3 regions of the Endozoicomonas sp. GU-1 genome follow, and region 3 is predicted to be linked to each of the others. Evidence: predicted binding sites of a transcription regulator. Region 3 holds the regulator's gene; each other region holds the start of a gene.
What was found. The regulator sigma-54, encoded in region 3, starts transcription at its own class of promoters, with help from an activator protein. The targets are predictions, from matches to a motif close to TGGCACNNNNNTTGCTNT.
Positions count from the first base shown of each region.

Region 1 (3,284 bases), 200 kb from region 3:
TGCTTTTGGAGAGGCGTCGGGCATTAGTCGGGGACGATTGGATTTGATGGATACACCGGACGACAATAAAGGGTCCTGACTATCAGGGCGCAGGCCGGAAACTGGTGGAGATTGCAAAGATGACGCACCTTGATCCGGGCAACTGAATGGATAACCCGGGGAGCATTGTGGATTTGGATTATAGATCCCGGTTGACGTCAACATGGGGGGCGTTTCTTTACAGGGCTGGGGTTGATTTGTGAAGTGCCTGTTATCCGCAGGGGCGGAATGCATTACCGGGTTCATATAGCAGTGTGTTGTCTCTGTTGCGTTGATATTCCTTTGTTGTAATTGAGTAGTGATACTCTGCCCGGGCATCATTGACATTGGTCCAGACTGACACAAACCCGGAGTTGGCGTATTGACAACAAGGGGCTGGGTTGTATCTGTGACTAAAGTACCTTCTCCTCCGTTAAAATTCAAAAAAGAAGGAAAACCATTGCCCATTGATGAAGGAAAATTATACATGCCCTGAAAACTACCCTGAATTTGTAATAGTAACTTAATATTATGACCTTTTGATTAACTATAAGTTCAAAAATGTATTTGCTATGAAAACTGAATGATAAGCACCGCTTCCAGCTCTGGAAGCGGCAGGTTTTGAGGCTCTGAGTAGTTGGTTAACTGCTTAGATTGGTTGATGGGCAGAGCCGGTTTTCACATGGGTAAAATAGAGTGGCAAGCCAACCAGAAACAGACCGCCAAACAGGTTACCCAGTGCGGTTGGCAGTTCATTCCAGATCAGGTACTCCGACACCGTGAAATCACCGCCCATAATCATGGAGAAGGGGAACAGGAACATGTTGACAATGGAATGCTCGAAGCCCATGAAAAAGAACAGCATTATAGGCATCCACATGGCCATCATTTTACTGGTCGCTGATGTGGAGATCATGGCACCAACAACACCCATGGATACCATCCAGTTGCAGAGCATGCCCCGGATAAAAATAGTGATCCAGCCTGAAACACCATGTTCTTTATAACCGACGGTGCGTGACTCACCGATACTGCTGACCTTTTCTGCAATAGCCCCTCCGTCAATGCTATAGCCGTAAGTGAGGATAAAAGACATAAAGAAAGCAACCGTCAGTGCACCCGCAAAGTTGCCAACAAACACCATTCCCCAGTTTCTAAAAACCCGTTGCGCTGTAACACCCGGACGCTTATCCAGATAAGCCAAAGGCACCAGGGTAAATACACCCGTCAATAGATCAAACTTCATCAGGTACAACATAATGAAGCCCACCGGAAACAGCATGGCACCGACCAGCGGTGAACCGGTTTTAATGGTCACGGTGATGGCAAACATTGCCGCCAGTGCCAGGATAGCCCCTGCCATAAATGCACGGATCAGGGTGTCTTTATTGGACATGAACACTTTGGACTCTCCAGAGTCCACCATTTTGGTCACAAACTCGCTGGGTTCTAAGTAAGCCATAAATCCCTTTCCTTGAGGTCAGTTAATAGATATTCCATTGATGCTTACGCAAAGTTAGTGCCAAGGTTTTTTTCAAGGGATAATTCAATAATTTATAGAGAAAAAGTGATGCTGATAAGGCTACATTCTATGTAGGTAAGCCAGAAATTGGGGATATTTGCACTGCAACGATACACACCAGAGCAGATATTCATGCATTCCATAATACACTTATTGGTTTAAACAGGTACCAATACCGTTTGAATTATGATCAGCATTAACCAGTACCATTCTGATACTGTCGTTTTCTTAGCCTGGTCAGGTGGGAGAACACACCATGAATATTGTCGTGTACAGTGGCAATTGTCGTATCCGTTCACTAGCCTGATCGTTCAAGTTAAAAGTGCCTGTGTGCCGTGAAAATGCTGACGGTAACTTCTAATGATGTAAGACAGGAGCGAGCTGACTAATATGACTCCGGCCAATATCACGTCATCCAATCCCGTTTCCTCTCATGACGTTAGCAGCGAAGGTAAGCAGGTGGCTGCCGACGAAGCGGATCTGAAAGTCTGGCAAGAAGGCAGTTCGTCAAAAGCCCGGAAAAATAAAAAAAAGAAGAGGCGCTCAGGTGCTTCTGATAAGCCTTTTTCAGGTGCAGCCCCCTGTGCATCGCGATACCTGGATAACCCGGACTATCCTGCCGTCCAGGAGCAGCAGACCAGGCCCGACAGGGGGCTGAAGTCACGTCATTGCCAGCGCTCAACCAAGACAGCTGCATCGTCTGTTGTTACTGCCAGAGGTCGTGATTCTTCTGATTTTCAGTTAGCTGCCCGACCAGAATTGAGCAAGGCGAAATTGACACCTGCGGAGTTCAGGCCTCGATACAAGACGCCATTGGTTGATATCGGAGCCAATCTCGTCGGACACAGGTTTGGTGACTTGTCCCGGGTTATTGCCAATGCTTCCCGATCAGGCGTCGGTCGCATCATGATAACGGGTACTTCTATTGCTTTAGCAATAGAGGCGCAGAAAGCCGTGGATAAATGGCTGAAGCAATCTCCGCATGCTACCGGGGCCGCTGGAGCCTGTGCGTCTGCCGATTCCTCCCGATGCTCTTTGTATTACACAGTGGGATGCCATCCACACAAAGCCAGGAATTTTAAGCAAGATGGTGGCATACCGGAAATGAAAAAAATAATGGAACGGGGCGGCAGCCACTGTATTGCAGTGGGTGAGTGTGGATTGGACTATGTGCGTGAGTGGTCTCCCAAAAATGTCCAAAGAGATGTGTTCAGGGAGCAGTTGGAGCTTGCGGTACAACTGAAAAAGTCACTGTTTTTGCATGAGCGGGGTGCCCACAAGCAATTCATTGAAATTCTGACAGACTACATACATCAACTGTCTTCTCCAGCCATGGCCTGCGTTCATTGCTTCACCGGTAACAGTGAGCAGCTGCAGGCCTATCTTGATCTGGGCTGTTCCATCGGGATTACCGGTTGGATTGGTAACACGCGTAATAAAGATCTGGTGGGTGCGCTGCGCTCTGTCGGTTGGGAGGCTCTGCGTGACCGGCTGATGGTTGAGACCGATGCACCGTTTTTAAAACCTTATCTGGTTATGCCCCGGCAGCCAGATCAGCACAGGGGGGCTCGTGGCAAAGGACGAAGTGATAATGAACCGGCCAATCTGCCCTATGTGATCCATGCGCTGAGCCAGGTGCTGGGTGTGGATGGAGAAGAGATTGCTGCTGCAACCACAGAAAATGCCCGCCGGATATTCTCACTTGTCGACTGACGTAGCATCGGTAAATAACTGGTTAAAATGA
Region 1 is NZ_CP114771.1:2,861,633-2,864,916, reverse strand. Features, by position in the region: gene O3276_RS11735 (hypothetical protein) at 1-507, opposite strand, end outside; gene O3276_RS11730 (formate/nitrite transporter family protein) at 668-1,480, opposite strand; gene O3276_RS11725 (TatD family hydrolase) at 1,931-3,253, shown strand.
Region 1: the regulator sigma-54 is predicted to act here: its motif matches at 1,526-1,543, upstream of O3276_RS11730 (formate/nitrite transporter family protein).

Region 2 (3,284 bases), 1.3 Mb from region 3:
GCGGGGTTGGTTTCATAAAAGTGGTAGTGGGAACCCACCTGGATAGGACGGTCACCGGTATTGGCCACCGAGAGGGTCAGGGTCTCCCTGCCGACGTTAATCTCAATGGGGTCGGCAGAGGCAATCACTTCACCTGGTATCATGAACAATCCTCAGGCTATGGGGTTATGGACGGTGACCAGCTTGGTACCATCGGGGAAGGTGGCTTCCACCTGAACCTCGTGGATCATTTCCGGAATACCGTCCATCACCTGCTCACGGGTGATCACTTCACGGCCTTCATTCATCAACTGGGCCACGGTTTTACCGTCACGGGCACCCTCCATGATATGCATGGAGATCAGCGCAATGGCTTCCGGGTAGTTCAGTTTGACCCCGCGCCCTAAACGACGCTCGGCAACCAGTGCTGCGGTATAGAGAAGCAGCTTGTCTTTTTCCCGGGGGGTAAGTTCCATAGTGAGATCCTGCTTTAATTATTCGTTAATTTAGGTATTCCAGATGCGTGGCCGACACCCTTTTCGGCCATTGAATCGTTCTCTCTCAGCTTCCCAAATCCAGGTGAAAATGGTTCTGGCCTGTTCTGATGAATCGCCCAGGTAACGCACAATAAACACACCGGCCCGCCAGGTGATGGCGGTTACCCGGTGCCAGCCTTTATCGACCAGCTGGCTGTGCAGGCCGGATAAGTCTGGCGGGCTTTCCAGAGTGATCAGGAAGGTGCCCAAGACCGTGTGATTATTGAGCCCCAGAAGGGACGTGGGCAGTGCTGACCCGGCAGCAAAATCGAGCCTGTCAAGGTAGAGCGGTTTGCTGTCCCTGGTCAGGGTGAGATGCTGGGTGAGTTGCCCACGGGTAAACTGCTCACCGCTGGCGGTTCGACCCAGACAGATAATATCCCAGCCTGCAAAGAGCGCATCGCCGTTCAGTTCAATGCGGGTATCAAGCTCGGTAATGGCACCATTAAACAGGATGGTTTCCTGAGGCAGCCACTCCATGGAGGCTGAGTCGCTGACTGTGATATGCGTTGTCTGTTTTTGTAGTTGACCATTGCCGTTGAAATAGACTTTACCGGCAGCCGGGGTTGTGACCAGCCCATGGGCACCTTTTCTGATGGCAAAGCGCTGTACCAGTTCATCTCCGGCCACCAGACCACCGGGAGGATGCAGAATATAAAGATGGGTCAGGCCTTTGCCTTCCGGCCAGAAAGGACGTTGAATGCGCAGCGGCCCATAATGGCGGGTTCTCCCCATCAGGGTACGGCCATTCAGGTGTTTAAGTTCTACGTCTAACCCGGCACGCCAACCCGACGACGATGCCCCGGCGCTATCAGGCCTGCTGCTCTGGTTGCTCTCTGTCTCACCCGATGATGCTTGCATATTACAGCCTTGTGCTTGTTCTTATCCGGGATCATTTATTGGTGATCTTTTTGTGATCAATGGCAAAACCTGTGCCAGACACAGTATTTCACTGAATACGTCACTTGTCGCCGACATAATACCTGACCAAATGGTCATTATGAATGCCTTGATTTGGTGCGGCGTTAGTTAATATGCCTGCAAGGCGCGCCAAAATATGGCGTACCCCCTGTTGTTTCCGGCGAATGCCTGCCGGTCTGGAAAATTCAGGGCGGAGGCTCTCTTTCCCAGCCCGCTTTCCCATGGCGCAAGCACTGAAACTGACCATGGCACACCTCTTGCTATCCCCTGTTCAGGAAACGAACAGCGAACAATAGATAGCGGGGAAGCTATGAACAACCGGTTAAACAAACTATCCAGGAACTTTTTAACGGCATCGGTGGCTACTGCCGCACTGTCATGGTCAGTAATGGCTCAGGCTGCAGACACCATTAAGGTTGGGGTGCTTCACTCCCTTTCCGGCACCATGGCCATCAGTGAAACCACGCTGAAAGATACCGTGTTGATGATGGTGGAAGAGCAGAATAAAAATGGTGGGGTGCTTGGCAAGAAGCTGGAGGCAGTGGTCGTTGACCCGGCCTCGGACTGGCCCCTGTTTGCCGAGAAAGCCAGGGAGCTGCTGGTTAAGGAAGACGTCGATGTTATTTTTGGCGGCTGGACTTCCGTGTCCCGCAAATCGGTACTGCCGGTGGTGGAAGAGCTGAATGGTCTGATGTTCTACCCGGTTCAGTATGAAGGGGAAGAGTCCTCGAAAAATGTGTTTTATACCGGCGCGGCACCCAACCAGCAGGCCATTCCGGCGGTGGATTACCTGATGAGCGAAGAGGGTGGCGCGGTCACCCGTTTTGTTCTGGCCGGTACCGACTATGTTTATCCAAGAACCACCAACAAAATTCTGGAATCCTACCTGAAAAGCAAAGGCATCAAAGATGCTGACATCATGATCAATTATACGCCGTTCGGTCACTCAGACTGGCAGACCATTGTTTCTGATATCAAGAAGTTTGGTAATACCGGTAAAAAGACCGCGGTGATTTCCACCATCAATGGCGATGCCAATGTCCCATTCTACAAGGAACTGGGAAACCAGGGGGTTTCGGCTGAAGAGATTCCGGTGATTGCCTTCTCGGTGGGTGAAGAAGAACTTTCTGGCATTGATACCGGGCCACTGGTAGGTCACCTGGCGGCGTGGAATTATTTCATGAGTGCTGAAAGTGACACCAACGACGAATTTATTGAAACATGGCAGTCTTTTATCAAGGATGAAGAGCGTGTTGCCAATGACCCGATGGAGGCCACTTACATCGGCTTCAATATGTGGGTTGAGGCGGTTGAGAAGGCCGGTACCACCAACGTTGATTCAGTGCGTTCAGCGATGTATGGCATTACCGTTCCTAACCTGACCGGTGGCACAGCGGTGATGAATACCAACCACCATCTGACCAAGCCGGTATTGATTGGTGAGATTCAGGATGATGGTCAGTTTGAGATTGTCTGGGAAACCAAAGGTGGCGTTATTGGCGATGCCTGGACTGACTTCCTGCCGGAAAGTTCCAAAATTGTTGCTGACTGGTCGGCACCGGTTAAGTGCGGCAACTATAACCTGGAAACCGGCGTCTGCTCCGGCCAGAACTACTGATTTATAAAGATGATATGACAATCATGCCCTCCTCCTCCCGTAAGGGAGGAATGGGCATATAGGGATGTATTATGAATCAGAACCTCCGGCGGGTGGTTCACAGTCTGCCAGCCCGCTTTCTCCTGTTCCTGCTGCTGATTTTATCGCGGCCGGTGTTGGCGGTGTCGCCCGAAGACCTTAAACCATTATTAAGCAAAAGTTCCTGGGGACAGCTGGAAGCTGTGATTACG
Region 2 is NZ_CP114771.1:3,982,771-3,986,054, forward strand. Features, by position in the region: gene O3276_RS16635 (urease subunit beta) at 1-143, opposite strand, end outside; gene O3276_RS16640 (urease subunit gamma) at 153-455, opposite strand; gene O3276_RS16645 (urease accessory protein UreD) at 486-1,376, opposite strand; gene urtA (urea ABC transporter substrate-binding protein) at 1,825-3,054, shown strand; gene urtB (urea ABC transporter permease subunit UrtB) at 3,126-3,284, shown strand, end outside.
Region 2: the regulator sigma-54 is predicted to act here: its motif matches at 1,436-1,453, upstream of O3276_RS16645 (urease accessory protein UreD).

Region 3 (3,284 bases):
TCTCGGGCAACCAGCGCTTCAAACAGTTCTTTGGCATTGATTTTCGGGGGCTTCGCTGCTGATGCGTTCAGCGATAAATTCCAGGATTTTCTTTTTGCTGGCCCCGTGCACCCCGTCAAGGGTGCGCTCGGGGGTTAGGATGCGATGAATAATCATGCTGAATAAGAATGGCAACCTGATAAATCAAAGGGCATGGCCACTGGCACCCTGTTGCCTGTCCAGGGCTTTCTCTTTTCGCTTAACCAGCTGCCGATCCAACTTGTCCGAGAGCAGGTCAATGGCTGCGTACATGTCTTCGTGCTCGGCGGTGGCATTAATCTCGGCCCCGCGGGTATGCAAAACGGCTTCTGCTTTCTGCACCAGCTTTTCGACACTCAGGGTCACCTGTACATTGGTGATATGGTCAAAATGTGAACCAAGACGCTCCAGTCTTTTGATCACATAGTCGTGCAGAGCTTCTGTTACCTCGACATGATGCCCACTGATGTTGACTTGCATGTAACGCTCTCCTGAATCCCATTATCCAGATAATCACCAGTCCGCGGGATTTTTCGTACTGGCTGAGTTCGATTCTATCACTGTCGGTGCAGCTTGGAATGCCCTGAGACAAAAAAAACTGCTTTTTGAGCGGTGTATCAACTAGGGCACTAACTGCTTACGTTCATTGGATGGCGGAATATTCATGGACTCACGGTATTTGGCAATGGTGCGCCTTGCTACCTTGATGCCCTGATCCCCCAGAATCGCCGCAATTTTATTGTCACTGAGGGGTTTGCGCGGTGTCTCTTCAGCAATAAGTTTGCGGATATGGGCCCGAATGGCCGTGGAGGAACACTCCCCCCCTTCCGTGGTGCTGACATGGCTGGAAAAAAAGTACTTCAGCTCGTAAACACCCCGGGGGGTATGCATGTACTTCTGAGTCGTTACCCGGGATATCGTCGACTCATGCATCCCCACCGCCTCGGCAATATCCGCCAGCACCAGGGGTTTCATGGCTTCATCCCCTTTTTCCAGGAACTCCTGCTGATAGGCAATAATCTGGCTTGCCACTTTCATCAATGTTTCATTGCGGCTTTGCAGGTTTTTCAAAAACCAGCGGGCTTCTTGCAGATGGTTCTTCATGAACACATTGTCGCGGCTGTTATTGGCTCTCTGAACCATGGACGCATAATTATTATTAATGCGCAGTTTGGGCAGGGCGTCGGAATTCAGTTCCACCGTCCAGCGTTCCCTGATTTTCCGGACGGATATATCCGGTACCACATATTCGGCTTCTGTCTGATCAATGGTGCTGCCGGGTTTTGGGTGGAAGCTCTGAATCAGGCTGAGGGCTTCTCGCAGCTGGTCTTCTTTCAGTTTGGCATGACGCATGATGCTGGCATAATCACGGGTGCCAAGGGACTCAAGGTAACGGGTGAGCAGCTTTTCCGCATTGTTGAAATGGGGTGTTGAGGGCGGCAGCTGACGAAGTTGAACCAACAGACACTCTCTAAGGTCAATACTGCCACAACCCACCGGATCGAATTGTTGTACCCGGTGTTGCAGCACATGGATCTCTTCAATCTCCAGATCGTCCAGTTGGGATTGAAGAGAGACAAACAGGTCATCCAGCGTGCAGGTTAAATAGCCATCCGGATTAACTGCTTCGATGATCGCCAGACCAATCAGCCGGTCCCGGTCGCTCATGGGCAGCATATCCAGTTGCCATTCCAGGTGATCCTGAAGTGACTCCACAGCGGAGGATTTTGCCAGGGGGTCATAATCATCGTCACCGCTGCTGGCCGGCAGGCTGGAATACACGTCGTCCCAGGCGGAGTCCACGGGCAGTTCATTGGGAATGCTGTCTGACCATTCCGCCATCTCCTGAGGCTCAGGTTCTGAGGCTTTTTCGCTCAGATCAACGAGTTCTTCCTGTCCTTCACTGCTGGCGGTGTCCTCTGTCTGGCTATCCTCGGACTCCAGCATGGGGTTGGACTCCAGGGCCTCCTGAATCTCCTGCTGAAGATCCAGGGTCGATAGCTGTAGCAGCCGGATGGCCTGTTGCAGCTGCGGCGTCATGGTCAGCTGCTGGCCCATCTTGAGCTGTAAGGAAGGCTTCATAGGCAACCGTATACCTTTACTTCGTTTTCCGTGGAGGCTGCAGAGGCTTACTCTCCATGTGCGGCTGATTATAAACCCATAGACGTTTCTGAAACCATAGCTTTAGCAAAAAATGTGCAAAGATTGAATACGATGAAATTACGTGTGTTTTTGTGTGGGTTGTAAGCGCTTTCCGTCTTTAAAGTTCGGTCATAACGACTGTCAGAATGGTTAAAAAGAACTACCCGATCATTATTTGACATTGGTCATTTACAACCAATAGCTCAAGAAATAACCTGCGCGCAATTTAGCCATTTTCAGGATTCCCCTGTGGATATACTCATTGTCATACCCGTAGTTGCACTGGTTATCTACGCCATCGTGAAGAACTACAGTGCATCGGCTTCGCTGGCTATTGCCGGTATTGTCCTGCTAAGTGCCGCCGCGGTGATGGGGATAAAAGATATTCTGCCAGCGGCCAAGGCCACCGGTTTTATCCCCTTTGACCTGTTTCAACTGATGAACACGGTATTCAGCTTCCGCATGGCCAGCCTGGGTCTGACCATCATGGCCTGTGGTGGTTTTGCCAGCTATATGTCCCATATCGGTGCCTCAGAAGCGCTGGTTCGACTGGCCGTCAAGCCCATCAGCCGTTTTCGCTCACCTTATATGGTACTGGCGCTGTGTTATCTGCTCAGTGTTGTGCTGCAAATGTTCGTCACCTCGGCAACGGGCCTCGGTCTGCTGTTGATGGTGACGCTGTATCCGGTGCTGAGAAATATCGGTTTAAGCCCGGCTTCAGCGGTTGCCGTGATTGCTTCTCCGGCGGCATTTGAAATCGGTGTCACCCAGGTGAATGCCAATTTTGCCGCCAGCCAGTCCGGACTGGAAATTACCGAATACTTCCTGGATTATCAGGCCTGGATCACCTTCCCCATGGCGCTGGTGGCGGCGGCCCTGCACTTTGTCTGGCAGCGTCGGTGCGATCTGAAAGATGGCTACAGGGTTGCCGAGCATGTGGGTGAGGGCATCGAACCTACAGACGGTGACCAGAAAGACCCGGCCCCGGCATTCTATGCGCTGCTGCCCATGATTCCTTTCTTCCTGTTGTTGATCTTTTCCAAAATGATGGTGTCGTCTATCAAAATGAACCTGGTCATGGCCATGCTGATCAGCGTATTTGTCGGCATGCTCTGTGAAGTGAT
Region 3 is NZ_CP114771.1:2,666,543-2,669,826, reverse strand. Features, by position in the region: gene O3276_RS11020 (PTS sugar transporter subunit IIA) at 1-119, opposite strand, end outside; gene hpf (ribosome hibernation-promoting factor, HPF/YfiA family) at 184-498, opposite strand; gene O3276_RS11010 (RNA polymerase factor sigma-54) at 640-2,100, opposite strand; gene dcuC (C4-dicarboxylate transporter DcuC) at 2,410-3,284, shown strand, end outside.